2 regions of the Cytobacillus sp. GQ23 genome follow, and region 2 is predicted to be linked to the other one. Evidence: a T-box and tRNA genes for the amino acid it is inferred to sense, from the RefSeq annotation. Region 2 holds a T-box; the other holds one or more tRNA genes.
What was found. A T-box is a leader RNA that pairs with one kind of tRNA and senses whether it is charged. The one in region 2 lies ahead of AC6CHU_RS02215 (valine--tRNA ligase), so its partner is inferred to be a tRNA-Val.

Region 1: it has a tRNA-Val gene. The T-box ahead of AC6CHU_RS02215 (valine--tRNA ligase) is inferred to sense a tRNA for this amino acid. The anticodon was not compared.

The regions. Positions count from the first base shown of each region.
Region 1 covers NZ_JCAXER010000014.1:59,561-63,990, reverse strand. The annotation lists gene AC6CHU_RS13200 (hypothetical protein) at 1-386, opposite strand, end outside; gene AC6CHU_RS13195 (WYL domain-containing protein) at 543-761, opposite strand; gene AC6CHU_RS13190 (YczE/YyaS/YitT family protein) at 871-1,485, opposite strand; gene AC6CHU_RS13185 (SurA N-terminal domain-containing protein) at 1,606-2,370, opposite strand; tRNA gene AC6CHU_RS13180 (tRNA-Val) at 2,617-2,689, shown strand; gene AC6CHU_RS13175 (proline dehydrogenase family protein) at 2,888-3,862, shown strand; gene AC6CHU_RS13170 (hypothetical protein) at 4,032-4,244, shown strand.
Region 2 covers NZ_JCAXER010000002.1:95,138-99,567, reverse strand. The annotation lists gene ysxE (spore coat protein YsxE) at 1-1,051, shown strand, start outside; gene AC6CHU_RS02220 (YszA family small membrane protein) at 1,065-1,256, opposite strand; T-box leader at 1,475-1,732, shown strand; gene AC6CHU_RS02215 (valine--tRNA ligase) at 1,780-4,425, shown strand.

The DNA.
Region 1 (4,430 bases), on a different contig from region 2:
GCATCTTTCGGAATCCTTTTTTCGATAAATGCAAGAACCTCTTCATTGCTCATTTCTTTTTCCATATCCTCAAATTGCAGTTCAACGTTAACTGCACGATGGGTCTGAAACTCTACCAGCAAACTGTCTCCATTAAAGCGGGCTATTTCCTCGTTGTTTTTATTTTCGCCATAAGCCTCTGTGAAAAGATCTCGAGAGTCTCCTAAGCCAACTTCTTCAGTGATTCTTTTGTTCTCTTTCGATGCTTCCTTCGTTTCTGCCCGCTGTTCTTCAGTAGAAGGGTTGTTTTTGTCTTCCTTCTCTACAATTTGCTCTTCAGTCTGATTACAGCCTGCCAATAAAAGGGAGCCTGCAAACAAAGCAGTAATGAATGATTTTGATTTCATAAAATCCATCCTTTCCAAACCATGCAGAATTTTAGGGTCCAATCCCAGTTAGAGAATATATACCCCAAAGGGAGCTGGATAATCGGGAAGGGGGCATAATAAAAAGGCGTACTTCTTCTGTGAAATACAGCCTTGATGAATATATTGAATTGTCCTTTAGCTGATCTGGCGAGCCTGCTTTTCAGGTAAAATGGACATGATATGATTTAAATTAAAGATTCGCATCTGTTTTCTATATAAACAATAGGCTAAAATCGTGCTGCCTCGAAGTTCTTTGATTAATATTTTTCTTTGCGTAAATGAATTGCGTTTGGAGTGGTAAATGATTTCCACAGGTTTTCTCTCTTCCATAGCTCGATAAAGAATTCCTTTCATAGAGAAATCCCTCCTTACTTTTATTTACATTATAAACGAACGTGTGTTCTTAATCAAGAGAAATACGAAAATTTGTTCGCTTAAAAAAAGACTTCACAAATGAAGTCTTTTAAATAATTTTTAATCCCTTATCTTTTAAGTGATTTAGAAAAGCAGTTCCATATTGTATGGCATAGCCTAAAAAGATGGCTACAATTAATGTACCCAATCCTACAGGGCCGCCTAAGAGAAGGCCAAGGGCTAATGCTAGAAATTCATTAATGATACGAGCTGATTTTATGCTGATATTGAGCCTTTTGGCAGTGGCGATCATTAAACCATCAATTGGGCCGCTGAATAATTGCGGTCGGATATAGATAGATACCCCGAAGCCCAGAAGAATAATACCAGTGAAGAAGGCAAATATCTGATAGGGAAGTTGTGTAACTGTGAAGCCGCTAAAAACAATCTCCATCCAAAAATCAATCCCCAGACTCGCTAATATGGTACCAATGAATGATTTAAACTGCGGTTTTTCCCAGGTCAGTAAGGCATTGAAAAATATAAGGGATGCAGTGACCAGGAATGACCATGTTCCGATGGTCAGACCGAACTGATTAAAAAGTCCAACATAAACAGTGTCCCAGGCACCTGCACCAATATTGGATAAAATGATTAATGAGACACCGAGAGTGAGAATTAAATAACCTGCAATTATTTGAATAAATGTAGTATGTTTTATCATGTTGATCCTCCCTAGTACATATTACAGCATTTAAATAATTCCTCAAGGGGAAGATTACATCCATTAAGTGCCATTTGCATAGAAAAACAGCTCCCGATATAGGGAGCTGTTCAAATATATTTATACCTTAATATCAATTTTTGCATTTTTCTTCAACTCTTCTACATGCTTAACGAGCATTTCCTGCTGTTTTTGCTGTTCGAGATTCTGTTTGATCTGCGGCTTTACTTCTTCCAATTTAGGGGGCTCCTGACCTTCAGCACCACCCTGGCTGGCATATTCTTCATAGAACTTCTGAATATCAGCATCTGTAACTTCTCCAGGCTTAATCTCGCCTTCGATGTATTTCGTATATTTAATATTATTGGCAATTTCCGTCTCTAATGAATCGGGATTAAGGCCAGCCTGTTTCATTGCTGTTTCAAATTCCTTGTCATCTTTGAATTGCCCTTTTGTTTCTTCTAGCTTTTTCTTAATTTCTTCATCTGAAGCTTTATAGCCTTTTTTATCAGCCTCCTGTAGAAGCAGGGTCTGTCCCACTAGACTGTCAAGTGTCTGTTTCTTAATTTCTTCTGCAGCATCTTTGCTAGTAGGATCTTGTCCCATTTGCTGATACATCATTTGTGATGATGTAAGCACGCTGTTATACTCGCGTCCAAGAATTTTCTGGTCATTCACAATGGCAACTGTCTTGTTTTCATCAAGCTTTTGCTTATCCATTTTCTTTTGCATTTCTTCCATTTGCTTTTGCTGGTCCTGCTGATCGGTTTCAGCTGTTTTTGCTTCTTCTTTTTTATCTGCCTTCTTGCTTTCGTCATCAGCTCCACAAGCAGCTAAAACGGCAGATATTAATACTAGTAAAAAGGGGTACATTAGCTTCTTCATTCAAATTCTCCTTCCGTAACCCTGCATAGATTGATTCAACTAAGAAAAGAATCATATAGAGGGCATTATAAAGCATATAATCTTAAAAAGATACCTAAAAGGTACAAATGCTGAATTTGTAAAGGGAATGTAATCTGGTTATAAAGTTACTAACCTGATAGTTTCTGGATGAAATATAGGTATTGACTTTTAGAATAAAAAGAAGTATATTTTATATTGTCCCAAGTAAAGGGGAATATTCATAACGATTCCGTAGCTCAGCTGGGAGAGCGCTACCTTGACAGGGTAGAGGTCGCTGGTTCGAACCCAGTCGGAATCATACTTATAGCGCTTGGCTAATAATGCCAAGCGTTTTTTTATGCGCCTGGGGATCGTCATTGTTGAGCCGGGTTTCCTGTGAGGTTTTAACGAAACATTGGTAGGGAATCAATAAAATATAAAAATTCGCAAAATAATTTTTATTGAAAATCCATGCTATAATCTTATTGTGAAATTACAAGAGTTAGGGGATATTTCTATGTTGAAAGATCTGTTTATAGGCCTTTCCCAAAACGAATTTCTGAATAACGCTGCAAAGAAATATGGTTTGAAATTGGGAGCGCAGAATGTAGTTGCGGGAACAAATTTAGATGAAGCAATTCAGAGTATAAAAGAGCTTAATGCTCATGGCATCTCTTGTACTGTCGATAATCTCGGGGAATTTGTATTTAAAAAAGAAGAGGCGGCAGAGGCGAAAAAACAAATAATAGAAGTAATAGAGGCAATTCATGAAAATCAGGTTGATGCACATATCTCTTTAAAGCCTTCTCAATTAGGCCTTGATATTGACTATTCTTTTTGCCTTGAAAATGTCAGGGAGATAGTCGAGAGAGCAAGCCGCTATGGTATTTTTGTGAATATGGATATGGAAGACTCAAAGCGTCTGCAGCCCTCTTTTGATATTTTGGATGAATTATCCAGAGAATATGATAACTTTGGTACTGTTATCCAGGCATATTTCCGTGCTGCAGAAGAAGACCTTAAAAAGTATCAGAATTTCCGGCTGCGGATTGTAAAAGGTGCTTACAAGGAGCCTGAAGAAATTGCTTATCAGGACAAAAATGACATTGACGCTAACTTCATAAAATTAATAGAGTGGCATCTGCTAAATGGCAAATTTACTTCAATTGCAACACATGACCATAATGTAATTAATCATGTAAAAGATTTTGTAAGGGCTAACAATATCCCAAAAGATAAATTTGAATTCCAAATGCTATATGGCTTCCGCAAGGATATGCAGCTGAAGCTTGCGGGTGAAGGCTATAATTTCTGCACATATGTCCCTTTTGGGCATGACTGGTACGGTTACTTCATGAGGCGCCTGGCAGAACGGCCTCAGAACATAAACCTTGTTGCCAAGCAGGTATTTACTAAGAAAACCAATACTGTGATTGGTGTAGCAGCAGGAGCTTTCCTATTAGGAAGATTGACAAAAAAGAGAAAAAAATAATAAGCAAGAGCCTCCCTTTGTTAGAAATTCAGGGAGGCTTTTTCTTTTCCGAAAGGAATTTCTGATCTTAACTGCGAATCTGATCTTAGCAAATATTTTAGAACCGAAGGATAGGGACGGAAATGGACCTGCAGCTGAAACTTGTTACAGACTTTTTGAGATTATTAATTTGAAACCTGAGGAAGAGCAGGAAAAGAAGTTTCAGATCTTCGAAAGATTTGTCGGATCCAATGCTTTTTTCATTGCTCTTGCTTCAGTTAATGGCTGGACATGCAAAGCAATATATGACAAAGATATTTTAATGGGGTTTGCAACCCATGGACTGGACAGGGACCATAACCGGTATTGTGAGTCTGATGCTTGGACATCAATTCCAGGGTAAAGGATGGTATGCCTGCAATTAAGCTTGTAATTGAGGAAATGAAAGAGATGTATGTATGCGATGAAATCTACCTGTCTGTCATCAAGGAGAATGAGCCTGCTATCCGGGTTTATGAGAAGGTTGGCTTGAGCCGACAGGTGAGATTTTTCAGGCTTTTCACCCAGAACCTATTTACAAATAAAAATT
Region 2 (4,430 bases):
AAAAAATCGGCTGCAGAAAGTCTCTCCCATTTTAAAGCATTATTCATTAGAGCCGCATTTTGTAGAGGATTTTGGGAGGGTACAGAAGGTATACAGCAGCAAAGGTGTTTTTGCTTTAAAGAAAATAAAGCCTCAGCACGGAGCGGATTTTATAAGACATGTACAAACACTTTTTCAAAAAGGCTTCAACAGAATAGTTCCTATTTACCCAACGGTGGACGGAAGATATGCTGTACTCCATCAGAATGAATTATTTTATTTAATGCCCTGGATGTCCAATGAGGAAAAGGAGGATAGATTTGAGCGGCATCAGCAGATGCTGCGGGAATTGGCAAGACTGCACACATTGTCCTCGAGGGAGGTTCCGATAAAAAAAGAAGACCGTACCGAGCATTACGAAAATACCTTACAGGAATGGGAAAAAGAAAATGAGTTTCTGGAGGGATTCATTGAAGCGTGCGAAAGAAAAGAGTATATGTCCCCTTTTGAGCTAATGTTTTCCCTATATTACAATGATATCAGCCAGGCACTTAAATTCTCCACAAACAAATTTAAAGATTGGTTCGAAAAAACAAAGGAAGATGAAAAAGCACGAACGGTCATTATTCATGGGAAAGTTTCAACCGAACATTTTCTATACGATGATAGGGGGTATGGCTACTTTACTAATTTCGAAAAGGCAAGACAGGGGTCGCCGCTCCATGATTTATTGCCGTTTTTATCAAGGACACTAAAAACATATCCCAAAAGATCTGAGGAATGTGTAGAATGGCTTTACACTTATATGAAGTACTTTCCCTTCAGGGATGACGAGATGCTGCTGTTTCAAAGCTACTTTGCTCATCCGGGTCCTATTATCAGAGCAGCTGAGCAATATTATAAAGGGGAAGGAAAAAGGGGAGAGAGGAAGGCTGTCCAGCATCTGCAAAGGCAGTTTTGGCTGTTAAAAAATATTGAATATGCCGTTATGAGAATCGATGAGATTGAGAGACAAAAACAAGAAGCAAAAGCGGCAGCAGAAGCTCAAGCACAGGAAGGAGCCCAAAGCTGAAGGTTGAGGGCTCCTATACTAATTGAAGATGAAAGGCGATAGCGATCAGAATGAACAGCGAAAGCAGCAGCACATCGAAGGTAGTAGGCAATAATATTGTTCTAATGCCTTGAAAAACACAGAACGGGATAATGAATTGTGCACATATATTCCTGAAAGTTCTTAACCAGGGAGGCAGTTTGTAGGGATTATATTTTTTTCTCATTCGCGCATACCCCTTTCCCCAATGTTCTTATTTTACATCCTATGATTCTATTTTCCGTAAAGTGCCTATTTTCGTTTTTTTGACATAAAAAGGTGTTCCTGCCGGGTGTAACTCATCAGCACTTTCAAGGATGCTGTGAATAATATATAAAAAACTGGGGTATCCTTATTGACTATAACCGTCTATTTTCGGTACTATATTTTATATATAAATTTAATATCGTTGCTAAGACAGGGAAGAGTACAATGGCTATTTGCCTTTTTAGAGAGGAAAACCAGCAGCTGAAAGGTTATCCAGGCAGAACCGTTGGAAGGTCGCCCTAGAGCATCTTTTGCGAAAGGCAGCAGCCAAGTAGTAAAAGACGGGAAATCCGTTATCTGCTTAAGTGTCAATCACTATAAGAATGTCTTTTGCTGATTTTCTTTTTTGGTTGAAAAAAAGGTGGTACCGCGAAGCAAACTCCATTCGTCCTTTTATGGCGAGCGGAGTTTTTTTATTTGCTTTTAGAAAGGAAGAATGAAATATGGATAACAATGAAATATCAATGCCGACGAAGTATGATCCGCAGGCGATTGAAAAAGGGAGATATCACTGGTGGCTGGAAGGAAAGTTCTTTGAAGCAAAAGATGATGAAACAAAGCAGCCGTATACAATTGTGATTCCGCCTCCAAACGTAACCGGAAGACTTCATCTTGGCCACGCATGGGATACGACTCTGCAGGATATCCTCACACGAATGAAGCGTATGCAGGGGTACGATGTTTTATGGCTTCCGGGAATGGACCATGCGGGTATTGCCACTCAGGCAAAGGTGGAAGAAAAGCTCCGAAATGAAGGCAAAAGCCGCTATGATCTAGGCCGCGAGAAATTCGTAGAAGAAACCTGGAAATGGAAAGAGGAGTATGCGAGCCATATCCGCCAGCAATGGTCAAAGCTTGGATTAGGGCTTGATTACAGCCGTGAACGCTTCACGCTGGATGAAGGGCTTTCAAAGGCTGTTAGAGAGGTTTTTGTTTCACTTTATAATAAAGGCCTTATTTACCGCGGCGAGTACATCATCAACTGGGATCCGTCTACAAAAACAGCCCTATCTGATATCGAAGTTATTTATAAGGATGTTCAAGGTGCCTTCTACCACATGAGATATCCTCTGGCAGATGGATCGGGTCATATCGAAATTGCTACTACACGCCCAGAAACAATGCTTGGCGATACTGCTGTAGCGGTACACCCTGAAGATGAACGCTATAAGCATTTAATCGGCAAGACAGTTAAACTGCCGATTACAGGAAGGGAAATTCCGATTGTTGCTGATGATTATGTAGAAATGGATTTTGGATCTGGTGCTGTAAAAATTACGCCTGCTCATGACCCAAATGATTTCGAAATCGGAAACCGCCACAATCTTGAAAGAATTCTTGTTATGAATGAAGACGGCACGATGAATAGCAGAGCTGGTAAGTATCAGGGGATGGACCGGTTTGAATGCCGCAAGCAGATTGTAAAGGACCTTCAGGAAGAAGGCGTTCTTTTCAAAATTGAAGAGCATATGCATTCTGTGGGCCATTCAGAGCGAAGCGGTGCAGTAGTTGAACCATACCTTTCAACGCAGTGGTTTGTTAAAATGCAGCCTCTTGCGGATGAAGCCATTGCTCTTCAAAATAAAGAGGAAAAAGTAAACTTTGTTCCGGACCGATTTGAAAAAACGTATCTGCGCTGGATGGAAAATATACGTGACTGGTGCATTTCACGCCAGCTCTGGTGGGGACACCGCATACCGGCGTGGTATCACAGGGAGACCGGCGAGGTTTATGTAGGTCAGGAAGCTCCTGTGGACAGCGAAAACTGGGAACAGGATAAAGATGTATTAGATACTTGGTTCAGTTCAGCATTATGGCCGTTTTCCACAATGGGCTGGCCGGATACTGATTCCGCTGACTTTAAGAGATACTATCCGACTGCTGCCCTTGTAACAGGCTATGACATCATTTTCTTCTGGGTATCCCGGATGATCTTCCAGGGTCTCGAATTTACAGGGGAGCGCCCATTCGAGGATGTATTAATTCATGGTCTTGTTCGAGATTCACAGGGACGCAAGATGAGTAAATCACTTGGAAATGGCGTTGATCCGATGGATGTTATCGACCAGTATGGTGCCGACTCACTCCGATACTTCCTTTCTACGGGAAGCTCGCCGGGGCAAGATCTTCGTTTTAGCATGGAAAAGGTAGAGGCAACCTGGAACTTTGCCAATAAAATCTGGAACGCATCACGTTTTGCTTTAATGAATATGGATGGATTAAAGTTCGAAGAAATCGATTTAAGCGGCGAAAAGTCTGTTGCTGATAAATGGATTCTGACCCGTTTAAATGAAACAATCGAGACTGTTACAAGATTATCTGACCGCTATGAGTTTGGTGAGGTTGGCCGAGTTCTGTACAACTTCATCTGGGATGATTTCTGCGACTGGTATATAGAAATGGCGAAGATTCCGCTGTATGGAGAAGATGAAGCTGCCAAGAAAACAACCCTCTCCATCCTGGCATATGTACTGGATAACACAATGCGTCTCCTTCATCCATTTATGCCATTTATTACAGAGGAAATTTGGCAGAACCTTCCTCACTCAGGCGACTCCATTACGGTTGCCCAGTGGCCGGAAGTACAGGTTGAATATACAGACAATCAGGCTGCAAATGAAATGAAGCTGCTTGTTGAAATTATCCGTTCTGTCCGCAACAGCCGTGCTGAAGTAAACACGCCGATGAGCAAGAAGATTAAAATGATGGTAAGGGCTAAAGACCGTGAAATTCTTGCTACACTGGAAAATAACCGTGCCTATGTTGAACGCTTCTGTAATCCTGAGGAACTGGTGCTGGCTTTAGAGGTTGAAACACCTGATAAGGCGATGACAGCCGTAGTGACTGGGGCAGAAATTATCCTCCCGCTTGAAGGCTTGATTAATATCGAAGAAGAAGTGGCCAGACTGCAAAAAGAGTGGGATAAATTAAATAAAGAAGTTGAACGTGTTCAAAAGAAACTTTCAAATGAAGGCTTTATTAAAAAAGCGCCGGAAAAAGTAATTGAGGAAGAAAAAGCAAAAGAACAAGACTACAGCGAAAAGAGAGCAGCTGTGGAAGCTCGGATCAAAGAGCTAAAAGGGGAATAAATAGT